Regions from separate parts of the Streptomyces sp. NPDC054765 genome, predicted to be linked through region 3. Evidence: riboswitches for the same ligand, from Rfam matches in the RefSeq annotation. Region 3 holds a riboswitch; each other region holds the start of a gene.
What was found. Region 3 has a riboswitch for cyclic di-AMP ahead of ACWGJY_RS15005 (NlpC/P60 family protein). Riboswitches for the same ligand answer to the same signal wherever they lie in the genome.
Positions count from the first base shown of each region.

Region 1: linked by a shared signal. The riboswitch ahead of ACWGJY_RS13805 (M23 family metallopeptidase) and the one ahead of ACWGJY_RS15005 (NlpC/P60 family protein) in region 3 are both predicted to bind cyclic di-AMP.
Region 2: linked by a shared signal. The riboswitch ahead of ACWGJY_RS09820 (M23 family metallopeptidase) and the one ahead of ACWGJY_RS15005 (NlpC/P60 family protein) in region 3 are both predicted to bind cyclic di-AMP.
Region 4: linked by a shared signal. The riboswitch ahead of ACWGJY_RS01425 (transglycosylase family protein) and the one ahead of ACWGJY_RS15005 (NlpC/P60 family protein) in region 3 are both predicted to bind cyclic di-AMP.

Region 1 is NZ_JBSHBP010000017.1:48,483-56,108, reverse strand. Features, by position in the region: gene ACWGJY_RS13815 (M16 family metallopeptidase) at 1-1,094, shown strand, start outside; gene ACWGJY_RS13810 (M16 family metallopeptidase) at 1,133-2,515, shown strand; cyclic di-AMP (ydaO/yuaA leader) riboswitch at 2,727-2,882, shown strand; gene ACWGJY_RS13805 (M23 family metallopeptidase) at 2,895-3,674, shown strand; gene ACWGJY_RS13800 (GntR family transcriptional regulator) at 3,934-4,623, shown strand; gene ACWGJY_RS13795 (HPr family phosphocarrier protein) at 4,962-5,243, opposite strand; gene ACWGJY_RS13790 (bifunctional acetate--CoA ligase family protein/GNAT family N-acetyltransferase) at 5,490-7,626, shown strand, end outside.
Region 2 is NZ_JBSHBP010000010.1:140,579-148,204, forward strand. Features, by position in the region: gene ACWGJY_RS09800 (response regulator transcription factor) at 1-346, shown strand, start outside; gene ACWGJY_RS09805 (sensor histidine kinase) at 353-1,795, shown strand; gene ACWGJY_RS09810 (PP2C family protein-serine/threonine phosphatase) at 2,028-3,170, shown strand; gene ACWGJY_RS09815 (DUF2332 family protein) at 3,422-4,699, opposite strand; cyclic di-AMP (ydaO/yuaA leader) riboswitch at 4,992-5,138, shown strand; gene ACWGJY_RS09820 (M23 family metallopeptidase) at 5,150-6,283, shown strand; gene ACWGJY_RS09825 (aldo/keto reductase) at 6,386-7,342, shown strand; gene ACWGJY_RS09830 (hypothetical protein) at 7,415-7,626, opposite strand, start outside.
Region 3 is NZ_JBSHBP010000019.1:50,064-57,689, forward strand. Features, by position in the region: gene ACWGJY_RS14990 (alpha/beta hydrolase) at 1-25, shown strand, start outside; gene ACWGJY_RS14995 (NlpC/P60 family protein) at 56-1,234, opposite strand; gene ACWGJY_RS15000 (hypothetical protein) at 1,571-1,924, shown strand; gene ACWGJY_RS15005 (NlpC/P60 family protein) at 2,158-3,288, opposite strand; cyclic di-AMP (ydaO/yuaA leader) riboswitch at 3,297-3,480, opposite strand; gene pcrA (DNA helicase PcrA) at 3,770-6,280, shown strand; gene ACWGJY_RS15015 (peptidoglycan DD-metalloendopeptidase family protein) at 6,374-7,626, opposite strand, start outside.
Region 4 is NZ_JBSHBP010000001.1:290,769-298,394, forward strand. Features, by position in the region: gene ACWGJY_RS01410 (nucleoside triphosphate pyrophosphohydrolase) at 148-1,161, shown strand; gene ACWGJY_RS01415 (cytochrome P450 family protein) at 1,256-2,599, shown strand; gene ACWGJY_RS01420 (LysM peptidoglycan-binding domain-containing protein) at 2,897-3,874, shown strand; cyclic di-AMP (ydaO/yuaA leader) riboswitch at 4,126-4,295, shown strand; gene ACWGJY_RS01425 (transglycosylase family protein) at 4,303-4,974, shown strand; gene eno (phosphopyruvate hydratase) at 5,350-6,636, shown strand; gene ACWGJY_RS01435 (FtsB family cell division protein) at 6,813-7,265, shown strand; gene ACWGJY_RS01440 (DUF501 domain-containing protein) at 7,361-7,626, shown strand, end outside.

The DNA of each region.
Region 1 (7,626 bases), on a different contig from region 3:
TGCAGGGCGCCGGCGGTTCGCTCAACGGCACCACCAGCTTCGAGCGCACCAACTACTTCGAGACCATGCCCGCTCATGAGCTGGAGCTCGCGCTCTGGCTGGAGGCGGACCGGATGGGCTCGCTGCTGACCGCGCTCGACGACGACTCCATGGAGAACCAGCGCGACGTCGTCAAGAACGAGCGCCGCCAGCGCTACGACAACGTCCCCTACGGCACAGCCTTCGAAAAGCTGACGGCCATGGCGTACCCGGAGGGCCACCCGTACCACCACACGCCCATCGGGTCGATGGCCGACCTGGACGCGGCCTCTCTGGAGGACGCGCGGGCGTTCTTCCGGACGTACTACGCGCCCAACAACGCCGTGCTGTCGATCGTCGGCGACATCGACCCCGGGCAGACGCTGGCCTGGGTGGAGAAGTACTTCGGCTCGATCCCCTCGCACGACGGCAAGCAGCCGCCGCGGGACGGCACGCTGCCCGACGTCATCGGCGGCGAGCTGCGCGAGGTCGTCGAGGAGGACGTGCCCTCCCGGGCCCTGATGGCGGCCTACCGCCTGCCCCACGACGGCACCCGTGAGGCGGACGCCGCGGACCTCGCGCTGACCGTCCTGGGCGGCGGTGAGTCCTCCCGTCTCTACAACCGGCTGGTGCGCCGCGACCGCAGTGCCGTGGCGGCCGGCTTCGGCCTGCTGCGGCTGGCCGGTGCGCCCTCGCTGGGCTGGCTGGACGTGAAGACGTCCGGCGGGGTGGAGGTCCCCGACATCGAGCGTGCGGTCGACGAGGAGCTGGCCCGCTTCGCCGCCGAGGGCCCGACCCCGGAGGAGATGGAACGGGCGCAGGCCCAGCTGGAGCGCGAATGGCTGGACCGGCTCGCCACGGTCAGCGGCCGCGCCGACGAACTGTGCCGCTTCGCCGTCCTGTTCGGCGACCCGCAGCTCGCGCTGACCGCCGTGCAGCGTGTCCTGGAGATCAGCCCCGAGGAGGTGCAGGCGGCCGCCAAGGCCCGGCTGCGCCCCGACAACCGCGCGGTGCTCGTCTACGAGCCCACCGAGCCGACCGACGCCGCCGACACCGAGGAAGGGGAGGACCAGTGAGCGACGCCACCACCCACGCCGATTCCCCCGTGAGCAGCATGGACTTTCACCCCCAGCCCCGGGGCGGCGCGCCCAAGCCGTGGGCCTTCCCGGCCCCCGACCGCAGCCAACTCCCCAACGGGCTCACGCTCCTGACCAGCCACCGCCCCGGCCAGCAGGTCGTCGCGGTCGAGATCAGCCTCGTCGCTCCGCTGGACGCCGAGCCCGAGGGGCTGGACGGCGTCGCCACGATCATGGCACGGGCGCTGTCCGAGGGCACTGACAAGCACGACGCGGAGGAGTTCGCCGCCGAGCTGGAACGCTGCGGCGCCACACTGGACGCGCACGCCGACCACCCCGGCGTACGGGTCTCCCTCGAAGTGCCGGCGTCCCGGCTGCACCGCGCGCTCGGCCTGCTCGCCGATGCGCTGCGCGCTCCCGCCTTCCCGGAGAGCGAGGTCGAGCGGCTGGTGCGCAACCGCCTCGACGAGATCCCGCACGAGCTCGCCAACCCGGCCCGGCGCGCCGCGATGGCGCTGTCCAAGGAACTGTTCCCGGCCACGTCCCGTATGTCGCGACCGCGCCAGGGGACCGAGGAGACCGTCGGGCGCGTCGATGCCGCGGCCGTCCGCGCCTTCTACGACGCCCATGTACGGCCCGCCACGGCCACCGCCGTCATCGTCGGTGACTTCACCGGTGTCGACCTCGAAGCGGCGCTCGCGGACACCCTCGGCGCCTGGAGCGGCTCGACGGCCGAGCCGCTGAAGGCCTCGCCGATCGTCGCCGACGACACCGGCCGCGTGGTGATCGTGGACCGTCCCGGCGCCGTTCAGACGCAGCTGCTCATCGGCCGTATCGGTGCCGACCGGCACGACCGGGTGTGGCCCGCGCAGGTCCTCGGCACGTACTGCCTGGGCGGCACCCTCACCTCCCGTCTGGACCGCGTGCTGCGGGAGGAGAAGGGCTACACCTACGGGGTGCGCGCCTTCGGCCAGGTGCTCCGCTCCACCGCCCCCACGTCCCCCGAGGGAGCCACGGGTGCCTCGCTGCTCGCCATCAGCGGCTCGGTGGACACCGCCTCCACAGTCCCGGCGCTGGAGGACCTGTGGAAGGTGCTGCGCACCCTCGCGGCAGAGGGGCTGACGGATGACGAGCGGGATGTCGCCGTACAGAACCTTGTCGGCGTCGCGCCGCTCAAGTACGAGACCGCGGCAGCCGTCGCGGGCACCCTCGCCGATCAGGTGGAGCAGCACCTTCCGGATGACTTCCAGGCACAGTTGTACGTTCGCCTCGCGGAGACCGGCACGGTCGAGGCGACCGCGGCGGCCGTCAACGCCTTCCCCGTGGACCGGCTGGTGACGGTCCTGGTGGGGGATGCGGCGCAGATCGCCGAGCCCGTCAAGGCGCTGGGCATCGGTGAGGTGACGGTCGTCGGCGGTTAGTCCCGCCATGTGAAAGAAGGTCATAAATCGACAAAGCGGCTCCCGTGGCGTACGTCCGTCACGGGAGCCGTTGTATGTCCGGTTTATCGCAGCCTGCGGCCCGGTTCTTGTGGCATCCCGCACAAAAATGCGGATCTGTTTGCTGATTGAAAGTTGTCCCGCTTAGCGTCGGTGCGGCTGTTCGTCACAACTCCGCCACAACAGTGGCACCGGGCAGTCATCGCCGAGTCCCCGTACGGCGCGAGCCAGGGGAGCCGGGGACCCAGTGTCCCTTGGGGTGAATCGGACTCCTTTCCGGAGGAGCCCGTAGGAGACCTTCCTGCTCCGAACCCGTCAGCTAACCCGGTAGGCGAGACGGAAGGAAAGGACAAGCCAGCACATGGCGTTCATGCGTGCCACCGGGAAGCACCGTCGTGCGAACCACCCCGCTCGTACGACCCGCAACATCGCCGGCATAGCCACCCTCGCGGCCGGCGGCGTTGTCGCCTCCGTGGCCTCGCCGGCGCTGGCGGCCACGGATGAGGCACGCACCCACGACACCGGTCTGCAGCGGGCCGTCGTGCTGGGTGACGAGCTCGCCAACCATGTCGCGGCCCAGGCCGACGCGCAGCAGGCGGCAGCCGAGGCCGCGGCAGCGAAGGCGAAGGCCGAAGCCGTGGCCAAGAGGCAGGTCGAAGAGGCCAAGCGGCGCGTCGAGGCCGCCCGTAAGGCCAAGGAGCGTGCCGCCCGCGAGGCGGAGCGCAAGCGCCTCAACACCTTCGTCGCCCCCGTCGCGAACTCCTACGTCTCCACCGCCTACAAGGCCTCCAGCGGCCTGTGGTCCTCGGGCAGCCACACCGGCATCGACTTCCACGCCGCCTCCGGCACCAGTGTCCATGCCGTCGGCGCGGGCACCGTCGTCGAGGCCGGCTGGGGCGGCGCGTACGGCAACAACATCGTGATCAAGATGAACGACGGGACGTACACCCAGTACGGTCACCTGTCGTCGCTCGGTGTCTCGGTCGGTCAGCACGTCACCCCGGACCAGCAGATCGGGCTCTCCGGCGCCACCGGCAACGCCACCGGCCCGCACCTGCACTTCGAGGCCCGTACCGGCCCTGCCTACGGCTCGGACATCGACCCGGTCGCGTACCTGCGCTCACACGGCGTCAACGTCTGACCTGCGGCCCCGCCCGGCCGTGCGTCCCACAGCGCCGGCGTCACGCGGCGCCCTCCGGAAGCCCCGGCCACCCGGCCGGGGCTTCGGCGTATCCGGCGTGCGGTGGGTGGGTACCGGATACGCCGGTGGCCACTGCTTCTGGCCAAAAAATATCCATGAATAACCGGAGTCCGCCGGAAAAGCCGTTCCGGTCGAATAGAGTCGCGGAAAAGCTGCCGACCGGCGGCGTTTCCAGGGGATTACGGCGGAGGCACGGAAGATGCGAGGCCATATTTCCGCGCATGCGGTGTGCACGGCGATTCGCGACGACATTGTCTCCGGTGTGCTGGCGCCGGGGAGCCGGCTGATCGAGGAGATCCTGGCGGCCCGGTACGGCGTCTCCAGGGTGCCGGTCCGTGAAGCGCTGCGCACCCTGCAGTCCGAAGGCTTCGTCACCACCCGCCACCACGCGGGCGCCTGTGTCGCCGAGCCCACCGCGCAGGAGGCCGCCGATCTCCTCGACGTCCGCGCCCTGTTGGAGCCGCTGGGTGCCGCCCGCGCGGCCGCCCGCCGCAGCCCGGCCCACCTGAAGGTACTCCGCGGCCTGGTACGGCTCGGTCGTGAGCGGGCACGTCACGGCAGCCCCGCCGATCTGCGCCAACTGGACGGCTGGTTCCACGAGACGCTGGCCCAGGCGGCCGGCAGCCCCAGCCTGACGGCCTTGCTGACCCAGCTGCGGCGCAAGGTCGAGTGGATGTACGCCGTGGAACTGCCGGCCCGGACCGGGGAGTCGTGGGACGAACACGGCGCGGTGCTGGACGCGGTGGCCCGGGGCGACGCGGAGCGGGCACGTGCCCTGATGGCGGCTCATGTCGAGCGCTCACTCCCGGTGTACCGGCTGCGGCGGCCCGCCAAGACGGAGGTGAGGGATCCGAAACCGCCCGTCAACACGGCACGCGCCCGCCCTTAACAAGCGCCCCGTATACAAAGAAGCGCGCAAGGGGATTCGGCGGCGCGAGGCGGCACCCGTTTTCGGTCCGTCTTCGGCCCGTATTTGTCCTGCCTGTTTCTCGGCACCGGGATGCGAGGTGGAGGCCGGCTTTTCTTATGCATTCCGAATTCGGTGTGCCCGGGAATTCCTTGTGGTCCCCGCGGTAATACGTGTGCGGCGCATGCGGTGAGCGCGCATCCCGCCCCCGGCTCCAGGAGCTGCGATCGGATTCAGGAACAGGGAAACGGCCCCGCCGCGGCAACCGGTCACCGGTCGACGCGGCAGGGCCGCCGCATACAGCAGAAGTCCCGGCGGACTCAGACCGTCTCGGGGAGCTCCTCGAGACCCTCGGCGACGAGCTTGGCCAGGCGGTCGAGCGCCTCCTCGGCGCCCTCGGCGTCGGAGGCCAGCACGATCTCCTCGCCGCCCTGGGCGCCCAGGCCCAGGACCGCGAGCATGGAGGCCGCGTTGACGGGGTTGCCATCGGCCTTGGCGATCGTCATCGGGACGCCGGAGGCGGTGGCCGCACGGACGAAGATCGACGCGGGGCGGGCGTGCAGGCCCTCGGCCCAACCGACATTGACGCGGCGCTCAGCCATGGTGTTGCCCTTCAAAGTCGCGACTGTTGTCTAGACCAGTCTCTCACGCTGCCGGAAGTGCTCGGCAGCCCTTCGTCCCGGACTTTTGCGGATATGGGTACCCTCAACTTTGCGGATATGGGCACCCCCAATGGAGCCCCGGCGGACCGGGCCGGCCCCTACGTCTTCACGGCCTCCGGGCCTGCCCCGCACCCCGAGCGTACGCGCGCCGGGCCGGTTGTCGGTGCCCGGTCGTACGCTGTCCGCATGCAGAATCCGCCGGACCACGCGTACCCGACCCACTGGGAAGCCGACGTGGTGCTGCGTGACGGCGGGACGGCGCGGATCCGCCCCATCACCCCCGACGACGCCGAGCGGCTGGTCTCCTTCTACGAGCAGGTTTCGGACGAGTCGAAGTACTACCGCTTCTTCGCGCCCTACCCGCGCCTGTCCGACCGCGATGTCCGCCGTTTCACCCACCACGACTACATCGACCGGGTCGGGCTCGCCGCCCTCGTCGGCGGCGAGTTCATCGCCACCGTCCGCTACGACCGGATCAACGACCAGGGGCTGCCCGCCAAGGACCCCGAGGACGACCAGGCCGAGGTCGCCTTCCTCGTCCAGGACGCCCATCAGGGCCGCGGCGTCGCCTCCGCCCTCCTGGAGCACATCGCGGCCGTCGCCCGCGAACGCGGCATCCGCCGGTTCGCCGCCGAGGTGCTCCCCGCGAACTCCAAGATGATCAAGGTGTTCACGGACGCCGGCTACACCCAGAAGCGCACCTTCGAAGACGGCGTGGTCCGCCTGGAGTTCGGCCTGGAGCCCACCGAGCAGTCCATGGCCGTGATGCGCGGCCGAGAGCAGCGCGCCGAGGCCCGGTCCGTACAGCGGCTGCTCGCCCCGGGCTCGGTCGCCGTCATCGGTGCCGGCCGTGCCCCCGGCGGCGTCGGCCGCACGGCCCTGCGCAGCCTCCTGGATTCCGGTTTCACCGGCCGGGTGCACGCCGTCAACCACGCCTTCCCCGAAGACCTGCAGCGGCTCCGTCCCGAAGACGTGCCCGCCGTCCGCGCGCTGCGGGAGATCCCCGATCCGGTCGACCTCGCCGTCATCGCCGTCCCCGCGGACAACGTCCCCGACGTGGTCCGCGACTGCGGCGAACACGGCGTCCAGGGCGTGCTGATCCTGTCGTCCGGTTACGCCGAAGCGGGCGAGGACGGCCGGGAGCGGCAGCGCGCCCTGCTCCGCCAGGCCCGCTCGTACGGCATGCGGCTCATCGGACCCAACGCCTTCGGCCTGATCAACACCGCCCCCGGCGTCCGGCTGAACGCCTCCCTCGCCCCCCGGATGCCCGGCGCCGGCCACATCGGCCTGTTCACCCAGTCCGGTGCCATCGGCATCGCCCTGCTCAGCGGACTGCATGCACGCGGCCCCGGAGACGGCGGCATCGCCGGTATCTCCGCCTTCGTCTCGGCCGGCAACCGCGCCGACGTCTCCGGCAACGACCTGCTCCAGTACTGGTACGACGACCCGGACACCGACGTCGTGATCCTCTATCTGGAGTCCATCGGCAACCCCCGCAAATTCGCCCGGCTCGCCCGGCGCACTGCCGCCGTCAAGCCGGTCGTCGTCGCCAAAGGCGCCCGGCACAACGGCACCGCCCCGCCCGGTCACGCCGTTCCCACGGTCCGGGTCCCCGACAGCACCGTCGCCGCCCTGATGCGCCAGGCGGGCGTCATCCGCGTCGACACGGTCACCGAGCTGATCGACGCCGGGCTGCTGCTGGCCTCCCAGCCGCTGCCGGCCGGGCCGCGCATCGCCATCCTCGGCAACTCCGAGTCGCTGGCGCTGCTCGCGTACGACGCCTGCCTGACCGAGCGGCTGCGCCCGCAGCGCCCCCGTGTACTTCCCTCGGCGGCGACACCGGACGACTTCCGGGCCGTGCTCGCCGAGGCACTGTCCGGCGACGGCTGCGATGCCGTGGTGGTCACGGCCATCCCCTGGGTGGGGGAGGGGGCCGCCGTCTCCCCGGCCGACAGCGAGGGCGTCGCACTCGCCGCCGCGCTGCGTTCCGCGGCCGCGGCGCATCCGGAGAAGCCGGTGACGGTCGTCCACCTCGCCATGGACGATCTGGCCGAGACACTCGCGGCACCGGCACCGGCACCGGCACCGGCACCGGCACAGTCGCCCGAGCCCGAGCCCGAGCCCGAGCCCGAGCCCGAGCCCGAGCCCGAGCCCGAGCCCGAGCCCGAGCCCGAGCCCGAGCCCGCGGGCCGTGCCGCGGACGAACCGGCCCGCCCGGCGCACCCGCCCCCCGCGCCCGCCCCGTCCCCGCAGGGCCCGTCGAACCGCCCCCGCCCCCTGATCCCCCCGGGCCCGCCGCCCGGCTGCTCCGGAGGGCAGCAGG
Region 2 (7,626 bases), on a different contig from region 3:
GCTGCGCGCCCTGGTCCGGCGGGGCGGTCTGGAGCGGCCGGAGGTGCTGGAGTTGGGTGACCTGCGACTGGAACCGGCCGCACTGGCCTGCCACCGTGGGGGTAAGGACGTCACCCTCACGGTCAAGGAGTTCGCGGTACTCGAATACCTCGCCCGCCGGGCGGGACAGGTGGTCTCCAAGACCGAGATCGTGCAGAGCGTGTGGGACACCGCCTACGACGGCGGTGCCAATCTTGTCGAGGTCTACATCAGAAGCCTGCGCAGGAAGATCGATGTGCCCTACGGCCGTCGCGCGATCCGCACGATGCGGGGCGCGGGATATCTACTCGCCCGTGACGGAGGGTGAGCGCGTATGAGTCTCCTACCTGGGATGAGCGTCCGCGGCAAAGCGGTGCTGGCAGCCGCCGGCACCGTGGGCGTCGCCCTCGCGGTGTGCATGCTGGCCCTGGTGCTCGCCCTCCAGCACAACCTCCGCGACAGCGCCCGAGCGGACGCCCAGAAGACCGCCGCCGATGTCAGGGTTCAGCTGGCCGCCGGCAAGACCCACGTGTCCGACACTGTTGCCGCGGCGCCCGAAAACGTCACGATCCGGGACTCGGAGGGTCGCATCATCCGTCCCGCGCCCCTGGATGCGGCGAAGGCCCCCGAGGACGACAGCAGCACCCCCGGCGACACCACTGTCAACGGCACCCACGCCACCGCGAGAGCGGCCACCGGCTACACCGTGGACGTGGCACCCTCGAACACCGCACTCGACAACGCAACCGGCTTCCTCCTGCGGGTCGTCGCCCCCGCCGCCGCCGGTCTGGTGCTTTTCGTCGCGGCACTCACCTGGCTACTGGTCGGCCGCGCCCTGCGCCCGGTCGCGGCGATCCGCCAGGAAGTCACCGAGATCACCGAACGCGATCTCCACCGGCGCGTCCCCGTTCCCAGGGCACGTGACGAGATTTCCCGGCTCGCGCGGACCATGAACGCCACGCTGGACCGTCTCCAGCGCGCCATGACCCAGCAGCGCCAGTTCGTCGCGGACGCCTCGCACGAACTGCGCAGCCCGATCGCAGCGGTGCGCGCCCAACTCGAACTCGCCCTGGCCCGCCCCTCGCGGACGGACTGGCCGACCGCCGTGCACAAGGCTCTCCAGGACACCGAACGGCTCCAAGCCGTGGCCGCCGACCTGCTCCTGCTCGCCCGCCTCGATGCGGACGAAGCACCCCCGACGTCTCCCGTGGACCTGGCGGCGCTGACGACCGAGGAGGCCCGACGCCACCCCGGCACACTTCTCGCCCCGGACGGCGACGGGGCGGGTGACGGCGCGGGCGCGGGCGACGGCACGGGCGAGGGCGCGGGCGAGGGCGCGGGCGACGGCACGGTGGCCGCCGTCGTGACAGGTAGCCGCGTCCAGCTGTCCCGGCTGCTCACCAACCTCACCGACAACGCCCGCAGACACGCACACCACACCGTCTCGCTCACCGTGAAGGCCGACGAGCACTCGGTGGAGATGACCGTGGACGACGACGGCCCCGGCATCCCCGAACCCGACCGTGAGCGGGTCTTCGAACGCTTCACCCGCCTCGACCGCGCCCGCGCCCGCCACGACGGCGGCACCGGCCTCGGCCTCGCTATCGCCAGAGAAATCGCCCACGCCCACCGCGGCACCCTCACCGCCCACCCCAGCCCCCTCGGCGGCGCACGCATGCTGCTGCGGCTGCCCCGCCACCGGGACACCGGTATGGAGAGCAAGCCGGCCGGGCCATCAGCCGTCAGCCGTCCGCCGTCAGCTGTCCGTCGTGCGTGAGCGATGCGTGAGCGACGCGTGAGCGATGCGGGCCGCCGGGGCGGGGGCGGCTCCCAAGTGGCCCCGGGGGAAGCGATCTTGTGCGGCGGGCGGTGGGCGGCGGGCGGCCCGTGACCCGTCCGGCCCCCGATGATTCGCCGCCCGGCGCCGTAGCGGAAACCCTGGGGACGTCGACGCGGCCGCCACCACGGTGCTCGTACGGACGGGCGGGAGTGGGAAGAGGCCGGTGCGGATGCTCCAAGACGAAGCGCCCTCCAAGGACGACGGGGAGCGGCGGGTGCGCCACGGCCGGCCGGTCCCCTCCGGCCGGGCTCCGGTGCGCGGGCTCCCCGCCCTGCTGATCGTCGCCGGCCTCGCCTTCGGCATCCTGACGCCGGCCGGCTACACCGCCACCCCCTTCTTCTGCGCCGCCCCGCTGATCGCCGCGTCGCTCTCCTCCTTGCGCACCACCGCCCTCACGGCCCTGGCCGCCGTACTCGGCGAGATCTGGGCCGTCCTCTACCGGGGAGTCGCGCCGGACCTCATCGCGTCCGTGACGGAGATCGCCATGGTCGCCCTCGTCTGTCTGCTGGCCCTCGGCCTCAACCGGGTCGCCAGGATCAGCGATGCCCACCTGGCCTCCGTACGGGACATCTCGGAGGCCGCCCAGCGCGCCGTACTGCCCACGCCGCCCGGACAGCTCGCCGGCCTCGCCATCGCCGCCCGCTATGTGGGCGCGCGGGCGGATGCCCGGATCGGCGGCGACCTCTATGCGGTGCAGGACACCCCGCACGGCGTACGGCTGATCGTCGGCGACGTACGGGGCAAGGGGCTGGAGGCGGTGGAGGCCGCGGTGATCGTCATCGGCGCTTTCCGTGAGGCGGCGGAACAGGAGACGACCCTGGAGGCGGTGGCGGGCCGGCTGGAGCGGGCGCTGCAACGGGAGGGCGGACGGCGTGCGGGGCTCGATCAGTTCGAGGGGTTCACCACTGCCGTCCTGGCCGAGATCCCCGCCAACGGGCAGTCCGTACTGCGCGTCCTCAACCGGGGCCACCCGTCCCCGCTGCTGCTCACCCCGGACGGTGGTCTGTGCGAGCTGGTGCCCGCGGCGCCCGCGCTGCCCCTGGGGATGAGCGAGGTGGCGAGCTGGCCGGACCGGTCGGACGAGACGTTCTTCCCGGCCGGCGCCCTGCTGCTGTTCTTCACCGACGGTGTGACCGAGGCCCGGGACCTGCTGGGCCGCTTCTACAACCCGTCGAGCAGACTGCGCGGCTGCCGCTTCGCGGGCCCGGACGCCCTCCTGGACACCCTCACCGAAGACGTCGCACGGCATACGGGCGGTGCCCCGGCCGACGATATGGCCCTGCTGGCGGTGCAGCGGCCGATGGGGGCGTAAGCGGCCGATGGGGGCGTAAGCGGCTGATGGGGCGTAAGCGGCCGATGGGAGCGTAGGGGCGGGCGGAGAGGAGGGCGGAGGGCCGCAGGGGGCCGGGGGGCGTGCGGGGCGTCCGCGCAGCCCCGGGACGCGCCCTCAGCTCCTGGACGCGCCCTCAGCCCCCGGACGCGCCCTCAGCGCCTGGGCACGGCCGCCGCTCCCGGACGCGCCCTTTCCGCGGCCGGACGCGCCCTCCGCAGCCGGACGCGCCCTCAGTTCGCGGACATGCCCCCGGCGCCCGGCAGCCGGTGCAGGCTCTCGCCGTGCGGACCGGTGAGCGCGACCGGGCGCTCGTCCAGTGCGAGGGTCAGCAGCGTGTCATCGGGGTGCGGTGAGCGGTGCGCCGGCGGGGTGATCCAGGGCAGGACGGAGTGGTGCTCGTGGGAGATCCAGTGCCCGCCGCCGGGCCGTCCGCGCAGCAGCGACCGGACGAGCTGTGCGAACTCCTCGCGTCGGGCGGGCGGGAGGTGGTCCAGCGCGGCGCTGTGGAAGATCACCAACGGCGCCTCGGGCGGCGCCTCGGCGGCGAGCGCGGGCAGTTCGTCGACCAGATCGCCGCGCACCATCCGCGGCCGCGGCGCCGGCCGCACCGCGTCGACGGTCGCGGACAGCCGCGCCGCCCGCTCCTCATCGCCCGGCCGGACGAGCGCCTGCAGCCAGCGCAGATCGTCCGGTTCGGCCACCGGGTCGAGCGGATCGAGGCCGATACCGCCCCGCCAGACGATGCGCGGCAGCCGGTCGGGCAGCTCGTCGGCCGCCCATTCCGTACGGCACCCCAACACCAGCGGATTGCCCGGTTCCCCCACCTCGGCCCGGAGGGTGTCCGGCTGTGGGGCATCCTCCCGGAGGGGGTCTGGCTGTGGGGTATCGCCCCGGAGGGTGTCTCCCTGTGGGGTATCGCCGCGTGGGGTATCGCCCCGGAGGGCGCCCCCGCCCGCCGCGGCGTCATTCTCGTACCGGTGGTGCCGGTCGTACCGGTCGTACCGGTAGCGATAGCGGTCGGGATGCAGACACAGTCCTGCCGACGTGCCGACCTCCAGCAGCGCCAGGGGCTGCGGCAGGCGGGCGAGCAGCGGCAGCAGCGCGGCACAGCGGCCCGGCTCGTCGGTCCGGGCGGAGCGCTGCATGATCACCGCGCGCACCTCGTCCCAGTGCCGGATCGTCCACTCGCGCCAGCGCCCGTACGCCATCTCTCCGCGCGGGCCCAGCTCGGCGTGCGGGCCGTCGAGATAGCGGACGGCGGCGAGCAGGAGGTCCGGCTGCTGTTTGCCGCCGGCCGGCAGCGATCCCGACAGCAGATCGCAGAGCTCCGGGTCCTGGCCGATCCGCGCGCTCAGCTCCGCGTGCGCCCCGGACCGCCCCCGCGCCTGATGCCAGGAGAACTCCCGGTACCGCTCCGCCACTCCCCATGCGCCGGTGGCAGCGCTCTCGACGTTCCCGGTGTGCCCGGTGTGCCCGGTGTGCCCGGTGTTCCCGACGTTGACGACCATGATCCGACGTTACTGCTCTCACGCTCCGTGACGGAGGGGCGCCCCTCCGCATAACAACTGACGCACAATCAACGGGAGATCGTTTAGAGCCGCACGGTCAACTCGCCCGGTTTGTAGCTGTGTTGGCCGAAAAAGTCCACGCCGAAGCTCCCGCGGAGCCCATATGGATTCACGCGAAGGCTTGGAATTCGGATGCGATCTCTATTACTGTCCGATAACGCAGCGCGGTCGTCCCAGCCGTCGCAAGAGGCGGCACCGCGCGCCGACGCCGAATCCCGCACGCGCTTTTCACGCACCTCCAGCACCTCGAACTGCACCAAGGGAACCGGGGAACCACTTCCTTGGGGTGAATCGGACGCTCCCCGCCAGCGGGCGCCCGTAGGAGACCTTCCTGCTCCGAACCCGTCAGCTAACCCGGTAGGCGAGAAGGAAGGAAAGGAGAGCGCCCCCGTGGCGTCCAACAGGCCTGCCCCCGAGGGTCCGTCCGCCTACGACCTCGATGACCGAGGTGCCTTCCAGGGCCCCGGTGATGCGGACAGCAACAACGACGGACCGTGGGAGGAATGGAATCCCACCGAGGATTCCCCCCGCTCGGTCCGTGGCAAGCACCGGGTGGCCAAGCAGCGCGGCGGCGGACTCGCCCGCGGCGGCACGGTCCTGGGCGTCGGCGTCATCGCGGCGGTCGGAGCCGGCGGCATGGCCACGGCCGAGGGCCGCCCGCCGGTCCCGATCTCGATGCCCGACGTCGGCGCGATGGCCGATGACCTCGCCGACAACCTGCCGGACGCCACCTCCGTCCCCGGCATCGGGGACCTCATATCCGACCCGGGCGCGGACTCCACTGCGGCCGACGGTGCCGGCTCCGCCTCCACCACGGACGATGCGGCGCAGGACGCCTCCGGGCCGCTCACCCGGGCCACCCGGACGGGCACGGACTCGGGGCTCGGCGAGGCGCTGCGCAGCCGCATCCTCCAGCAGGCCGACGCGCAGCAGGGCGCCGCCGATCAGGAGGCCCGGGAGACCGCCGAACACACCGCATTCCAGAAGGCCGAGAGCGAAGCCGCCACGCACCAGAAGTCGGCCGAAAAGGCCGCAGCAGCCAAGAAGGCGGCCGAGATGGAGGTCAAGCACGAGGCCGAAGAAGCGGCCCGTCAGAAGGCGGAGGCCGCACGCCTCGCCAAGTTGGCGAAGAACTTCATCACCCCGGTCTCCTCGTACACCCTCACCGCGAGCTTCGGCCAGTCCGGTGACCGCTGGGCGGCGGACCACACCGGACAGGATTTCGCGGCGCCGACCGGCACCCCCGTCAAGGCGGTGCACTCCGGCACCATCACCCAGGCCGGCTGGGCCGGCTCGTACGGCTACCGCATCGTCCTCACCCTCGACGACGGCACCGAGCTCTGGTTCTGCCATCTGTCCTCGATGGTGAAGACCTCCGGCAAGGTCGGCACGGGCGACGTCATCGGCCGCGTCGGCGCCACCGGCAACGTCACCGGTCCGCACCTCCATCTGGAGGTACGCCCCGACGCCGGCGACCCGATAGACCCCATGCCGTGGCTACGCGATCACGGCCTGCACGTGTGACACCGCTGAGGAGGCGGCGGACGGGGGCCGGGGGTCGAGGGCCGGGGGTCGGGGGTGTAAGCGGAAGGAATACTTCCGCTCCCCCCGACGCTGTAGTAACGCATGGCCACGACACAAAACCCCCGAAACAGTCGTTCCCTCGGTTCGCTCTCCGTCTCCCCGCTGTCCCTCGGTGGCAATGTCTTCGGCTGGACGGCCGACGAGGCTCAATCGTTCGCCGTGCTGGACGCTTACGTGGCGGGCGGTGGCAACTTCATCGACACCGCCGACGCCTACTCGGCGTGGGTCCCCGGCAACAAGGGCGGCGAATCCGAAACCGTCCTCGGCAACTGGCTGTCCTCCCGCGGTAATCGCTCCGATGTCGTCATCGCCACCAAGGTCGGCTCCCACCCCAACTACAAGGGCCTGTCCGCCGCCACCATCAAGTCCGCGGTCGATGCATCCCTCACTCGTCTGCGCACCGACTACATCGACCTCTACTACACCCACTACGACGACGAATCGGTCGAGGTCGGGGAGTTCCTCACCGCCCTCGACGACCTCGTCCGGGCCGGCAAGGTCCGCGAGATCGCCGCGTCCAACATCTCGGCGGAACGCCTGGAAGAGTCCCTGGCCTTCTCCGCCCGCGAGGGCCTGGCCCGCTATGTCGCCCTCCAGCCCCACTACAACCTGGTCTCCCGCGACACCTACGAGGGCGAACTCGCCGATGTGGCCGCCCGCCACGGCCTTGCCGCGGTCCCGTACTTCGCCCTCGCCGCCGGCTTCCTGACCGGTAAGTACCGCCCGGGAGCCACCGTTGACAGCGCCCGCTCCGGACGCGCGCTCAAGTACGTGGACACCGACCGCGGTCAGCGCGTCCTCCGGGCCCTCGACACCGTCGCCGCCGCCCACGGGGCCGAGATGGCCACCGTCGCCCTCGCCTGGCTCGCCGCCCGGCCCACCGTCGCGGCCCCCATCGCCAGCGCCCGCACGGTGTCCCAGCTGCCGGCGCTGCTTGCGGTGGCTGACCTGACGCTCAGCGACGCCGAATTGACCCTCCTCACGGAGGCGTCGGCCTGATCCACCGCACCGCCCGGGTACGCCTACGGGCCGGGGCAACCAGCGCCCGGCCCGTAGTTGCGCCGCGCCGCCTCACGCCCGGCGGTCCACCGCCACCCACGAAGCGAGCGCCACCCCACCCGCCACCGCGAACACCGAAGGCCAGGCCCCGATCTTCTTGGCCAACGGATGCGACCCGGCAAACGCAGCCACGTACGCCCCACTGAGCGCCACCGCCGTCGCGTTCCCCGCCTTCTGCCGCCACCCCTTGGCCGCCACGGCCCCGGCGGCGGCCAGCGCCACAC
Region 3 (7,626 bases):
GCTGGGGATGCAGCTGCGGGGGTGAGCGCGCGGCACCGCCCGCGCGGCGGGAGCCCTACGCCGGCCGGGTCGCCGCCGCGAACGGCATCTCGTCGATCGGCGCGATCCGTACCGGCGCCCCCGGATGCGGCGCATGGATCATTTTCCCGTCCCCGACGTAGAGCCCCACATGGCTGATCCCGGAGTAGAAGAACACCAGGTCACCGGGGGCGAGTTGGGACCTGTCGACCCGGGGTCCGGAGCTGATCTGGGTGTAGGTCGTACGGGGCAGCGAGACCCCGCCGGACTTCCAGGCGGCCTGGGTCAGCCCCGAGCAGTCGAACGCGGAGGGTCCCGTCGCGCCCCAGACGTAGGGCTTGCCGAGTGCGGCGTAGGCGAAGGAGACGGCCCGTGCCGCACGGGAGCCGGGGGCCTGCGCCGCGGCCGCGGCGGCACCCGCACCGGTGGCGGCCCCGCCGAGAGGACCCTCCCCGTGCCCGGTCCCGCGGCCCGCGCGGCCCTGGCCCCCGCCGTGCGCACCGTCCCCGCCGTGCGCACCGTCCCCGCCGTGCGTACCGCTCCCGCCGTGCGTACCGCTCCCGCCCGCCATCCGCCGCCGCTGCTCCGCGGTCAGCCGGCTGAGCAACTGCTCGGCGGCGTCCAGCTTGTGGACGATGGTGACCCGGTGCTTCTTCAGCGCCGTCTCGGTGTCCGTCAGCCGTTGTGCGGTGTCCTCGGCCCGCTGCTGGATCTGCCGTACGCTGCCGAGCCGGCGCGCGTAACCGGCCACCGCGGTCGCCTGGTGGCTGCCCGTACGCTCCAGGACCGCGGCGCCGTCCAGATAGCGCTGCGGGTCCGCGGACAGCAGCAGCCGTACGGCCGGGTCGACGCCGCCGGAGCGGTACTGGCTCGCGGCCATGGCGCCCAGTTCGGTGCGGGCGGCGTTCAGTTCCCGGGTCCTGCGGGCGGCCTCGTCCTGCAGCCTGCTCAGCTCCCTGCGTGCGGTACCGGCGGATTCCTTCGCGCCGTTGTAGCTCTGCGTGGCCACCTCTGCCTCCTGGTACAGCGCGTCGGCCCGGTCTTTGACCTGGGCGGGGGTGGGCTGGGGCGCGGCCTGGCCGGTGCCGTCGAAGCCGGTGGCGGTGGCGGCACCGGCCAGGGCCAGGGTGACGGCCGTACGGGCGGTGCGCGCGCGGCGCGAGCCGCCGGTGAGCGCGGCGAGCGGATGCTGCCGCGGCTTGCGGTGCGAGGCCACGGTGGCGCTCCCTTCCTTCCCGTCGGGCCGTGGGTCCGGCGGCGGTCCGTAACGAGGGAACGGACCGCCGCCGTACCTCTCGGCGGGGCGGCCGACAGGACGCCGGTGGGAGGCCGGCGAGGGCGGGGAGTCGGCCGCCTGGAGGAGGACGCTAAGCCCGTATGTCACGGCGAGGAGTCCACTTGCCCGGGATTGTTCGCTTTCGACCGCGATCGGTACGCCGGTGACCGTGCCACCGTGGCCGCACGGCCGGGACCGGCTGCGGCCTGACCGAAGCGGCGATTGGGGGCGCCCTGCCTGAAGGGCCGTGCTATGCGGCGGCTACGATCCCGCACTATGGACGTAGTAATCAATATCTTCGTCGGCCTGCACATCATCGGCATCGCCTCCCTGCTGGGCGGCTTTCTGACCCAGATGAAGGCGATGAGCGCGGGCACCGCCCGCTTTGTCCCGGCGATGCTGCACGGAGCGCTGACGATGCTGGTCACCGGCATCGTGCTGGTCGGCCTCAACCAGGCCCAGGGGCACAGCGTCAACACCATCAAGATCGGCATCAAGATGGCCGTTCTGGTCGTCATCCTGGCGCTGGTCTACGTCAAGCGGGACGAGGAGCAGGTCGCCAAGCCGCTGTTCGGCACGGTCGGCGCCCTGACGGTGGCCAATATCTTCATTGCGGTCCTCTGGACCTGAGCGCCGCGGCCGACGGCCCCGGGACAGGGCCCCGTACCCCGGACAGGGCGCGCCCCGGGACCGGCGGCGCCGCGGCCCGGGACCAAACGGCCCTTCCACGGCCCTTCCACGGCCCTTCCACGGCACACCGCGCGGTCATCGCACTCCGGATCCGGAGGCGACGGCCGTGCGGTGGCGTGCGGGGGGTGGGAGTGGCCGTGGGGGTGGCCTGGCGGGGGAGCGGGGGCCGGGTCTCAGCCCGGTCGGACGCTCCCGTAGATCGGCATGTAGTAGATCGACTCGACCCGGACGCTGGCGCCCGGGTGCGGCGCGTGGATCATCTTGCCGCCGCCTATGTACATGCCTACGTGGCTGATGTCGTCGAAGAAGAAGACCAGGTCACCGGGCTGGAGATCCTTGGTGGCCACCCGGTGGCCGACCTTGACCTGGTCCCAGGTGGTCCGCGGCAGATTGACGCCGGCCGCCTTCCACGCCGCCTGGGTCAGCCCCGAGCAGTCGTAGGAGCTGGGCCCGGTCGCGCCCCAGACGTACGGCTTGCCCACCTGGGAACGGGCGAAAGCGAGGGCCTTCCCGGCCGTGGCGGAGGACGAACCTCCGGTGGAGCCCCCGTCGCCGGCGCCGCCGCCGGTCTGCCCGCCGGACGGGCCGCCCCCGTCCTGCTGCTGCTTGCGCGCCTCCTCGTCGGCCTTGCGCTTGGCCGCCTCCTCCTTCTGGCGCTCCAGTTCCGCCAGCCGGGCCTTCTCCTGGGCGGTCAGCCGGGACAGCAGCTGCCGGGCCTCGGCCAGCTTTTCCTGGACGGACCGCTTGGACTCCTTGAGGGAGGTCTGCGACGTCTGCAGCTGCTCCAGGCTGCGGGTCGCCTCCGCCCGCTGCCGGGTGGCCGCCGCCTGCTGCTCCTGGTAGTCGGAGACGGCCTGCTTCTGCCGGCCGGTCAGCCGCTCCATGAGGTGGCTGCGGTCGAAGAACTGCTGCGGGTCCTTGGCGAGCATCAGCTGCGCCGTCGGGTTCATGCCGCCGGTGCGGTACTGCGCCGAGGCCAAGGTGCCCAGTCTGCGCCGGGACTCGTTCATCTTCTCGGCGCGCTTGGCGGAGGCGTCGAGCAGACCGTCGACGGTGTGGCGCTGTTCGTCGGTGCGCTCCTTGGCGGCGTTGTACTTCTGGGTGGCCACCTCGGCCTGGTGGTAGAGGCCGTCGACCTGCTGCTTGACGTCCTCGACGCCGGGCTTGGGCGCCCGGGGGGCGGCATCGGCGGACTGCGAGAGCAGGGTGGCCGACGCGAGGGCGGCGGTGGTGAGCCCGACCGCCGTACGACGGCCTCCGGGCGAGGTGAGAATGCTGGTGCGCGGCTTGCGGTGCGACGCCAAGGCCGGCGACTCCTTCCGTGGACCGCCTACCGGGTTAGCTGTCGGGTTCGGGCGGTGTCGCTGACGGAAGGCGTGCCCTACGGTCCGGACGTCCGCTGTCGGCGGCAGTCCTGATCGATTCACCCCGGTGGTGCTGGTGGGTCCCCGGCTCCGGGTGCCTGAGGGCAGGGCCGGACTCGGCGTGGGCGGCCCGTGCGGACCTGTCGTCCACGGGGAGGCGGGCTGCCTGAGCGAGGACGTTAGCCAACTCGTGTGGCTCCTGTGAAGGCTGATGTTCGATATGCCCGAAACCTTTTTGTGACCTGAACGCGATGCGGGGGTTGTTGTGACAGATGTCGGATTCGGGTAGACGAGGCGGCGCCCGGTGTGTCCCGGGCTCCGTGCCCCTGACCTGCCCCGGCGCCACGCCCGCTCCGTAAACGGCCCGCAATTGGCCACTCCGCGGCGGACTGTCAGTGCGGCGGCCTAGACTCGGTGGGCGATGAGCAGCCTCTTTGACGACAGCTTCCTGGCGGACCTCGGCCACAAGGGCGAGGAGGAGCACCCTCCCCCACCCCCCGAGGACGAGCACGGCCCGGCCCCGGAGGAGATCCCCGCGGATCTCTTCGGCGGGAGGTTCGACGCGCCCCCGCCCAGAGAGGCGTACTACCGCGACGGCGCCGCCCGTCCCGCCCTCGACCCGGCGACGCTCCTGGAGGGGCTCAACGACGAGCAGAAGGCCGCCGTGGTGCACACCGGCGGCCCGCTGCTGATCGTCGCCGGCGCCGGCTCCGGCAAGACCCGGGTACTGACCCACCGCATCGCGCATCTGCTCGCCGAGCGCCATGTCCACCCCGGCCAGATCCTCGCGATCACCTTCACCAACAAGGCCGCGGGCGAGATGAGGGAGCGCGTCGAGGAGCTCGTCGGCCCGCGGGCCAACGCCATGTGGGTCTCCACCTTCCACAGCGCCTGTGTCCGCATCCTGCGCCGCGAGTCCAAGAAGCTGGGCTTCACGTCCTCCTTCTCGATCTACGACGCCGCCGATTCGAAGCGGCTGATGGCCCTGGTCTGCCGCGATCTGGATCTGGACCCCAAGCGCCACCCGCCCAAGTCCTTCAGCGCGAAGATCTCCAACCTCAAGAACGAGCTCATTGACGAGGAGACTTTCGCCGGGACGGCGGCTGGGGGCACCTCCCAGACGGAGTCCGGGGGAGGCTTCGAGAAGACCTTGGCCCAGGCGTATGCGATGTACCAGTCCAGGCTGCGCGAGGCCAACGCCCTGGATTTCGACGACATCATCATGACGACGGTCCATCTGCTCCAGGCCTTCCCGGATGTCGCCGAGCACTACCGCCGCCGCTTCCGCCACGTCCTCGTCGACGAGTACCAGGACACCAACCACGCCCAGTACACCCTCGTACGCGAGCTGGTCGGCCCCGCCGAATCCGCCGCCGAGCTGTGCGTCGTCGGTGACGCCGACCAGTCCATCTATGCCTTCCGCGGTGCCACGATCCGCAACATCCTCCAGTTCGAGGAGGACTACCCGGACGCGACCACGATCCTGCTGGAGCAGAACTACCGCTCCTCGCAGACGATCCTGTCCGCTGCCAACGCCGTCATCGAGCGCAACGAGAACCGCCGCCCCAAGAACCTCTGGACGGACGCCGGCGCCGGCCCCAAGATCACCGGCTATGTCGCCGACACCGAACACGACGAGGCCCAGTTCGTCGCCGACGAGATCGACCGGCTGACGGACGCCGGAGACGCCAAGGCCGGCGATGTCGCCGTGTTCTACCGCACCAACGCCCAGTCCCGGGTGTTCGAAGAGATCTTCATCCGGGTCGGACTGCCCTACAAGGTCGTCGGCGGGGTGCGCTTCTACGAGCGCAAGGAGGTCCGCGATGTCCTCGCGTATCTGCGGGTGCTCGCCAACCCCGAGGACACCGTCCCGCTCCGCCGCATCCTGAACGTCCCCAAGCGCGGCATCGGCGACCGCGCCGAGGCGATGATCGACGCGCTGTCCCTGCGCGAGAAGATCACCTTCCCGCAGGCGCTGCGCCGGGTCGACGAGGCGTACGGCATGGCGGCCCGCTCCGCCAACGCCGTCAAGCGCTTCAACGTCCTCATGGAGGAGCTGCGCACCATCGTCGAGTCCGGCGCCGGCCCCGCCACGATCCTGGAAGCGGTCCTGGAGCGCACGGGCTACCTCGCCGAACTCCAGGCCTCCACCGACCCGCAGGACGAGACCCGGATCGAGAACCTCCAGGAACTCGCCGCCGTGGCCCTGGAGTTCGAACAGGACCGCGGTGAGGCCGCGGCCTCGGAGGCTGCCGCCCCGGGTCCCGGCACGCTCTCCGACTTCCTGGAGCGGGTCGCGCTGGTCGCCGACTCCGACCAGATCCCGGACGAGGACGAGGACGGCAGCGGCGTGATCACGCTCATGACGCTGCACACCGCCAAGGGCCTGGAATTCCCGACCGTCTTCCTGACCGGCCTGGAGGACGGCGTCTTCCCGCACATGCGCTCGCTGGGCCAGACCAAGGAGCTGGAAGAGGAGCGCCGGCTCGCCTACGTCGGTATCACCCGCGCCCGCGAGCGGCTCTATGTCACCCGCTCGACGATGCGCAGCGCCTGGGGCCAGCCCTCGTACAACCCGCCCTCCCGGTTCCTGGAGGAGATCCCGGGCGACTATGTGGAGTGGAAGCGGACGGGTCCGGCGACGCCGTCCGCGTCGATGGGCGGGATGGCGGCGGGCGGCGGAGGCGGCGGCTTCGGCTCCGCGCTGTCATCGGCCCGCGCCAAGGGCCCGAGCGGCTTTGCGACCCGCCGCACCCCGGACCGTCCGGTGGTCGCGCTGACCATCGGCGACCGCGTCACCCACGACAGCTTCGGACTCGGCACGGTCGTCGGCGTCAAGGGCAGTGGCGACAACGCCGAGGCGACCATCGACTTCGGCGGCGAGAAGCCGAAGCGACTGCTGCTGCGGTACGCACCGGTGGAGAAGCTGTAGCCGGTAGCCGGTAGCCGGTAGCCGGTAGCCGGTAGCCCCCGGGGCCGCGCCCTGGGGGCTGGGGGCTGGGCCCCTGCCGGGGGAGGGCGGCGGTCAGTTCGGGTTGAGGCCGTGGCCGCGCAGCCACGGCAGCGGGTCGATGGCCGCGCCGCCGCCCGGACGCACCTCGAAGTGCAGATGCGGCCCCGTGGTATTGCCGGAGTTGCCCGAATAGGCAATCTGTTCACCGGCCTTGACCGACCCGGACCGGAGCTTGGTGCTGCTCAGATGGCAGTACCACGTCTCGGTGCCGTCGGGCGCGGTCACGATCGCCATATTGCCGTAGGCGGAGTTCCACTGGGTGCGGATGGTGCCGTCGGTCACGGACATGACCGGGGTGCCGTAGCTGACCGGGAAGTCGATGCCGGTGTGTACGGACATCCAGTTCACACCGGCCTGGCCGAAGGTGGCGCTCAGCCCGCGCTGGGTGACCGGCAGCATGAACTTGGGACGTGCGGCTTCCTTGCGGGCCGCGTCCACCGCCTTGCGCTTACGCTCCAGCGCCTGGCGCTCCTTGAGATCGATCCGCTCCTGGGTGCGGCTGGCCCGGTCGCGGAAGTCGTCGGCGCTGGCGCTGAGTCCGGCGAGCTGGGTGTCGAGCTTGTTGTTGGCCGCGGACGGCTTGACGGCCGCCGGGTCGGCGGCGGCCTGAGCGGTCGTGTCGCCCTGGTCGTCCCCGGCGTAACCGGTGACGGCCGCGGCGGCCACGGCACACACGCCCATAGCAGCGACCGACGGGACGGCGACGGTCAGCAGCGCCGACCGCTTGACCGGGCGCTTCCGGCCCCGGCCACGGACGGCCTTCCCGGCATCCGGCCCGACGACCCGCCGGCCGGCGGGCGCGGGGGCTGCTGCGGTGACCGGCATGGCCTGCGTCATGGCGTCCGCCACGGCGGCGGCGTCGCTGAGGTCGGCATGGTCGTCGAAACCGCCCGTACCGGATGAGCCGCCCTCGGCCCCGGGCCGGCCAGCCTCGAAAACGTCGGCGCCGAAAACGTCGGCCTCGAACCGGTCGGTGTCGAGCTGACCGGCATTGAGCTGACCGGTGTCGACGTGCGGAGTGTCGCCCCAAGGGCCGGCGTCCCACTGGACGGTGTCGTCCGGCGGCGGGCCGGCCTGGGCCGGAATGCCGGCGATCAGGTTCCGGTCCGTGGCCGGCCAGATCGCCGTGGCCTCGAAGCTCGCGGTCTCCTGGAGCGCGAGGGCCTGCCGGCCGACCGCGTCGAAGGCGCCGGCGGTCTCGTAGGCACCCGTGCTCTCGTAGGCACCGGTGCTTTCGTACGTGCCGACAGTGTCGTACGTGCCGA
Region 4 (7,626 bases), on a different contig from region 3:
TAGGGGGCGGTCCGTACGGGGAGGGGCCCAGGGAACGGAAATGGGGCCAGGGAACGGGGATGGGGATGGGGAACAGGGACAAGGAGGCGTCCGGGCCGTCGCCCACCGGCGCCGGGCGTTGTCAGTGCGGTGCGTTACGTTCGAGACGTGAACGCTGACGCCTCTGCCGCCGACACCGGCGCCGAAGCCCGCCCCGAGGGCACCGGCACCGGACGCCTGGTCCTGCTCACCACCAGCCACCGGGTCGCCCCCGGGCTCCTGTCCTGGCCCGCCTGGCAGATCCTGCGCGCGGCCGACCGCGTGCTGTGTGCAGACCCGGACCATCCGCAGCTGCCCTATCTGCGGGAGGCCGGCATCGAGGTGGAGACCGCGTCCCTGACCGCTCGTGAGCTGGTCGATTACTGCGTCCCCGAGGCGCGCACCGCCGTCGTCCTGACCTCCGCGGACGGCGAGAGCACGCTGACCGACGGCCTGGCCCGGCTGGCGGGCTCCGGCCGCGAGACCATGCCGGACCTGGAGCTGCTGCCCGGCTCCTACGACCTGCCGGGCGCCCGGCTGCTCGACCTCGTCCAGGTCATGGACCAGATCCGCGCCGCATGCCCCTGGAGCAGCATCCGGACGCACCGCGACCTTGCCAAGTACGGCATCGAGGAGGCGTATGAGCTGGTCGAGGCCATCGAGGAAGGCGATCGCGAGGCGCTTTGCGAGGAGCTGGGCGATGTCCTCCTCCAGGTCGTTTTCCATGCCCGGATCGCCCAGGACGACCCCGACGAGCCGTTCTCCCTCGACGATGTCGCGGGCGGCATCGTCGAGAAGCTGATCCACCGCCATCCCCATGTCTTCGGTGCGGAGGAGGCCGCGACCCCGGAGGACGTCAAGGCGCACTGGCTGCGGACGAAGGCGGAGGAGAAGCAGCGCGAATCGGTGACCGAGGGCATTCCGCTGGCCCAGCCCGGTCTGGCGCTGGCGGCGAAGCTCGCCTCCCGCGTCCGCACGGCGGGACTCGATGTCCCGCCCCCGGCCGGCCAGGGCATCGGGTACGAGCTGCTGGCGCTGGCCATGCGGGCCGAGGCGGAGGGCGTGGACCCGGAGGCGGCACTGCGGGCGGCGGCGCGGGCCTACCGGGACGCGGTGGTGGCCGCGGAGCGCGGAGCCTCCTGAGGGCCGTGGTGCGGGAGTCCCGGCAACGGGGGTGCGGCGGGCCCGGCCGGGTGCGCGGGCGCGCCGTGGTGCGCCCACCGGTTACGGTCGGAAGGTGCACGACAAGCCCGACGCCCCCACCGCCGACGCCCCCACCGCCGACGCCCCCGCGGGCTGCCCCGCCGCCGCGCCCGCCCCCGAGCTGTTCACCTGGGAGTTCGCCGCCGATCCCTACCCCGCGTACGCCTGGCTGCGCGCGCATGCGCCGGTGCACCGGACCGAGCTGCCCAGCGGTGTCGAAGCCTGGCTGGTGACCCGTTACCAGGAGGCCCGGCAGGCGCTCGCCGACGGCCGGCTGTCCAAGAACCCGGCGCACCACAGCGAGACCGCGCACGGCAAGGGCAAGGTCGGCATCCCCGGCGAGCGCAGCGCCAACCTGATGACGCATCTGCTCAACATCGACCCCCCGGATCACACCCGGCTGCGCCGGCTGGTCTCGAAGGCCTTCACCCCGCGCCGGGTCGCGGCCTTCACCCCGCGGGTCCAGGAGCTGGCCGACCAGCTCATCGACGGCTTCGCCGGGCGCGGCGAGGCCGATCTGATCCATGAGTTCGCCTTCCCGCTGCCCATCTACGCGATCTGCGACCTGCTGGGTGTCCCGCGGGAGGACCAGGACGACTTCCGCGACTGGGCGGGCATGATGATCCGGCACGGCGGGGGCCCGCGCGGCGGAGTCGCCCGTTCCGTGAAGAAGATGCGCGGCTATCTCGCCGAGCTGATCCACCGCAAGCGCGCGTGTCTGGGCGAGACCGCGGAGGCGGACGAGGATCTGATCTCCGGCCTGATCCGGGCCTTTGACCAGGGCGAGCACCTCACCGAGAACGAGGCCGCCGCGATGGCCTTCATCCTGCTCTTCGCCGGTTTCGAGACCACCGTCAACCTCATCGGCAACGGCGTCCACGCGCTGCTGCGCCACCCCGCCCAGCGTGAGCTGCTGCAGAAGTCGATCGCGGCGGGGGACACCGAGCTGCTCACCACCGGCATCGAGGAACTGCTCCGTTACGACGGCCCCGTGGAACTGGCGACCTGGCGGTTCGCGACCGAGGAGCTGACGCTCGGCGGGCAGCGGATCGCCGCGGGCGACCCGGTCCTGGTGGTGCTGGCCGCCGCCGACCGCGACCCGGCGCGCTTCGCCGAGCCGGACGTCCTCGATCTGACCCGCCGTGACAACCAGCACCTGGGGTACGGGCACGGCATCCACTACTGCCTGGGTGCGCCGCTCGCCCGGCTCGAAGGGCAGACCGCTCTGGCGACGCTGCTGACCCGGCTCCCGGACCTCCGGCTCGCCGCGGAACCCGGCGATCTGCGGTGGCGCGGCGGGCTCATCATGCGCGGACTGCGGTCGCTGCCGGTGGAGTTCTCGCCCGAGCGGCCTGACCAGGGACAAGGCCAGAAGTGACGCCGAGTCAGCAGTGTGACCTTTACGTGATCTGCGCTACACCGACTTGTGACTACCCGTGACCCCGGCTACCTTTCGACCGACGATCGACGGGCTTCACTCGATCGGCCGAAGCGGTGATGTGGGGGACCGGTGTATTGGTGCGCCTCGTGCGCGTCGGCCGGTGGGTGACCCGTCGAGCAGCTCGCAGAGCTCGTCGTACAACTCAACCGCCGCGCGAAAGGCATCCGTATGCGTTCCGGGAACGGCCGACACCGTCGCCCCCGTCAAGCACCGGCCATCTTTGTCACGGCGGGAGTGACCGGCGCGGGCTTCGCCCTGCCACTGTTCGCCGCGAGCGGCGCCCACGCCGCCGACACCACGACCTGGGACAAGGTCGCCCAGTGCGAGAGTGCCGGCGTCTGGAGCGCGGCCTCGGGCAATGGCCACTACGGCGGGCTGCAGCTCACCCAGGACATGTGGGACACCTACGGCGGCGCGGCCTACGCCTCGCGCCCCGACCTCGCCAGCCGTGCCCAGCAGATCGCGGTGGCCGAGTCGATCCTCGACGCCCGTGGCCCGGACGTCTGGTCGAGCTGTGCGGTGAGCGCCGGCCTGACCAAGGGCGGGCGCACGCCGGAGGTCGACCCGGGCAGCACGAGCACCCCCTCGCCCGACCCGTCGGACGCCGGCGGCTCCTCGGACCCCTGGGACTCGTCCGGTTCCTCCGGCCTGGACGGCGGCTCGGACTCCGCCGGGACGCACGACGGGCCCGGCGGCCGGCCGTCCGACTCGGACTCCGGGACGCACGACAGGCCCGGCGGCCGGCCGTCCGACCCGGCGCCCTCGCCCGATCCCTCGGACTCCCCCGGCTCGGGCGGTGCGTCCCCGGCCCCGGAGCCGTCCGGCTCCGCGACGCCGGGCGGCCGGGGCGACGCCCCGTCGCCGTCCGCCGACCCGTCCGACGGCGGCAGCCGTACGGACACCACCGGCACCCCGCACGGGACGCCCGAGAAGGGCAGGCACCGCGGCGGTGCGGTCGGCGAGGGGGGCGACGACGGCAGGTCCTCCGGCGGCCGGCACGCCTCGCGCGGCGATGATGTGCACCGCACGGACCCGGCGGCCGACGGCAACTACACCGTGCGGCCGGGTGACACGCTGTCAGCCATCGCCCAGGCCCACCGGCTGCCCGGCGGCTGGCCCGCCCTCTACGACCGCAACGAGGGCGTCATCGGCTCGGACGCCGACCTGATCAAGCCGGGCCAACTGCTCGATCTCGGGCACATCGCGGGCTAGTTCGCCGCCTTCGCCCGCTTTTGGGGAAAGTGAGACAAGGCTCTCGTTGACTGTGGTGGACCCCGGTTCGTCCGGCCCCGTCAAACCGGGGTTCACCTGCGGGTATGTGACCAACCCGTGATCAAAAAAGCTCAACTTGGTTCAGATGGTGGGGTTTGAACCCCAAGGGGATTACTGCTTAACGTCAGGACCGCTCGCCAAAGCGGGCCCTTCGATCACACGCCGAATCCTGCCGGTGATCGGAGGCAGTTGACGCGCAAGCGCCGAAGGCAGGAGCGGGGGACCCAAGGTAAGTGCCGGCCCCACTCGCGAAAGCGGGTCAACCGGCTTGGGGTGAAGCCACGTGCGCCACGCGCACACGGCCGGGCAGCTCACAGTCCGAACCCGACAGCTCACCTCGTAGGCGTCGGTGAGGAAACGAACCAACCATGCTGATCATCAAGGGCAAGCACCGTCGTCCGTCCAAGGCCGTCCGCGTCGCCACCCTCGCCGGCATCGCCGGTGCTGCCGTGGCCGTCCCGCTGATGGGCGCCACCTCCGCCTCCGCCGCCTCGGTCTCCACCTGGGACAAGGTCGCCCAGTGCGAGTCCGGCGGCAACTGGTCGATCAACACCGGTAACGGCTACTACGGTGGCCTGCAGTTCTCCAACTCCAGCTGGGCCGCCGCCGGCGGCACCCAGTACGCGCCGCGCGCCGACCTGGCCAGCAAATCCCAGCAGATCTCCGCCGCCGAGAAGCTCCTCGCGCTCCAGGGCCCCGGCGCCTGGTCCTGCGCCGGCGCCGGCAACCTGACCTCCGGTGGCCCGGCCGCCAACGTCGACACCTCCGGCTCCGCGCAGACCAAGTCCGCGCCCCAGCAGGACCAGGGCACCACCAGGACCGAGGCGAAGAAGGCCCCGGCCGCCCCCGAGCAGCACGCCTCGCGCTCCACCGAGCGCAAGTCCCTGGGTCACGGCAACTACACCGTCAAGGCGGGCGACACCCTCGCCAAGATCGCCAAGGCGCACGGCACCGACTGGAAGTCCGTCTACAAGGCCAACAAGTCGGTCATCGGCGGCAACCCGAACCTGATCTTCCCGGGTCAGAAGCTCCACGTCTGAGACCTCCCCTCACCGGGATTCCGGCGGGCCCGAGCGGCGGGCCCCCTTCCTCCTCCGTGAGACCGCCCCGCCCGGCGCGCACTTCCCCCCAGCGCGCCGTGGCGGGGCTTCTCCGTCCCGGGCCGTACCCGGGGCCGTACCCGGGCCGTACCCGCGACGCACCCGGGTCGCGGCGGGGCGGTCGCACGCCGGTGACCGGCCCCTTTCCGCGTTTTTCCCGTTCGGCGAACAATGCGCTCAAACATCCAGTGAACTGGGCTTTTGGGAAGTTTTCCGGGCCGTTCAGTCCCACGGAGCGGGCCAAAAGCAAGCGGACGCGCCCGGGGCCGTTAGGCTCGTGCTGCAGAACCTCCAGACACCCACGAAGGAGACAACGTGCCGTCCATCGACGTCGTCGTAGCCCGCGAAATTCTCGACTCGCGAGGTAATCCCACGGTCGAGGTCGAGGTCGGCCTCGACGACGGCAGCACGGGCCGTGCCGCCGTGCCGTCCGGTGCCTCGACCGGCGCCTTCGAGGCCATCGAGCTCCGCGACGGTGACCCGAACCGCTACCTCGGCAAGGGTGTGGAGAAGGCCGTCCTGGCCGTCATCGAGCAGATCGGCCCGGAGCTCGTCGGCTACGACGCGACCGAGCAGCGGCTGATCGACCAGGCCATGTTCGACCTGGACGCCACCGACAACAAGGGCTCGCTCGGCGCCAACGCCATCCTGGGCGTCTCCCTCGCCGTCGCGCACGCCGCCTCCGAGGCCAGCGACCTGCCGCTGTTCCGCTACCTCGGCGGCCCGAACGCGCACGTGCTGCCCGTGCCGATGATGAACATCCTGAACGGCGGCTCGCACGCCGACTCCAACGTGGACATCCAGGAGTTCATGATCGCCCCGATCGGCGCGGAGTCCTTCTCCGAGGCGCTGCGCTGGGGCGCCGAGGTCTACCACACCCTCAAGAAGGTCCTGAAGGAGCGCGGGCTGTCCACCGGCCTCGGCGACGAGGGCGGCTTCGCCCCGAACCTGGGCTCCAACCGCGAGGCCCTGGACCTCATCCTGGAGGCCGTCAAGCAGGCCGGTTACGCCCCCGGCCAGGACATCGCGCTCGCCCTGGACGTCGCCGCCTCCGAGTTCTACAAGGACGGCACGTACCAGTTCGAGGGCAAGGACCGCTCGGCCGCGGAGATGACCGAGTACTACGAGGAGCTGGTGGCGGCCTACCCGCTGGTCTCCATCGAGGACCCGCTGTTCGAGGACGACTGGGCCGGCTGGAAGGTCATCACCGACAAGCTCGGCGCCAAGGTCCAGCTCGTCGGCGACGACCTGTTCGTCACCAACCCCGAGCGCCTCGCCCGCGGCATCGAGGAGGGCTCCGCCAACGCGCTGCTGGTGAAGGTCAACCAGATCGGCTCGCTGACCGAGACCCTGGACGCCGTCGAGCTGGCCCAGCGCAACGGCTTCAAGTGCATGATGTCGCACCGCTCCGGTGAGACCGAGGACGTCACCATCGCCGACCTCGCCGTCGCCACCAACTGCGGCCAGATCAAGACCGGCGCCCCGGCCCGCTCCGAGCGCGTCGCCAAGTACAACCAGCTGCTGCGCATCGAGGAGATCCTCGACGACGCCGCGGTCTACGCCGGCCGCTCCGCCTTCCCGCGGTTCCGTCACGGCAGCTGACCCACGGCGGCCCGCCGCCCCGGCCGACCGGGGCGCAAGGGCTGACCGGGGCGGCAAGGGCTGATCGGGCGAGACAACCGCCCAGCACGCCGTACGTCCCCGGCGACGGTCCCGTACCGTTGCCGGGGACGCGTCTGCTTCAGCAGTCAGGCGTCCGTCAGTGAAGGGGAGACGACGTGCCCGCGGACCGGTTCTCGACCGCGACCCGACTCAAGGCGCTCGGCGAGCAGGCCGCCGCCCGCGTCTACCGCGCCCGCCCGCCCCGCCGCAACCGCCTCACCGGCCGCGCCGCCCTGCTGGCCCTGGTGATGTGTTCGCTGGTCGTCGCCCTCGCCTACCCGATAAGGCAGTACGTCTCCCAGCGTTCCGACATCGCCGACCAGCGCCGCAAGGCCCAGGACGCCGGCGCCGCCCTGGACCGGCTGCGCGAGCAGAAGGCCCGCTGGCAGGAACCGGACTTCGTACGCCAGCAGGCCCGCCGGCATCTGCACTACCTCATGCCGGGCGAGACCGGATATATCGTCCAGGACGGCTCCGGCACCGGCTCCGCACCCAATGGGCCGCACGCCGCGCAGCGCCCCTGGTACGAGAATCTGTGGAGCACCGTCGACGCGGCCGACAAGCGGTAGCCGCCCCTACCACCGCTGGGCCCCGGCCCGTAGTGTCGGCACCGGACGGGGCCCGCCCCGCCGTCACCTCACCACTCATCTCACCGAAAGCGCACATGGACACCCCCCCGCCCCAGACCGAGCCCACCGAGCCCACCGACGCGGACATCGCCGCCTTCCGGGAACAGCTCGGCCGCCCGCCGCGCGGCCTGCGCGCCATCGCGCACCGCTGCCCCTGCGGGCAGCCGGACGTCGTCGAGACGGCGCCGCGCCTGGAGGACGGCACACCCTTCCCCACGCTCTACTACCTCACCTGCCCGCGCGCGGCCTCCGCGATCGGCACGCTGGAGGCCAACGGCGTGATGAAGGAGATGACCGAGCG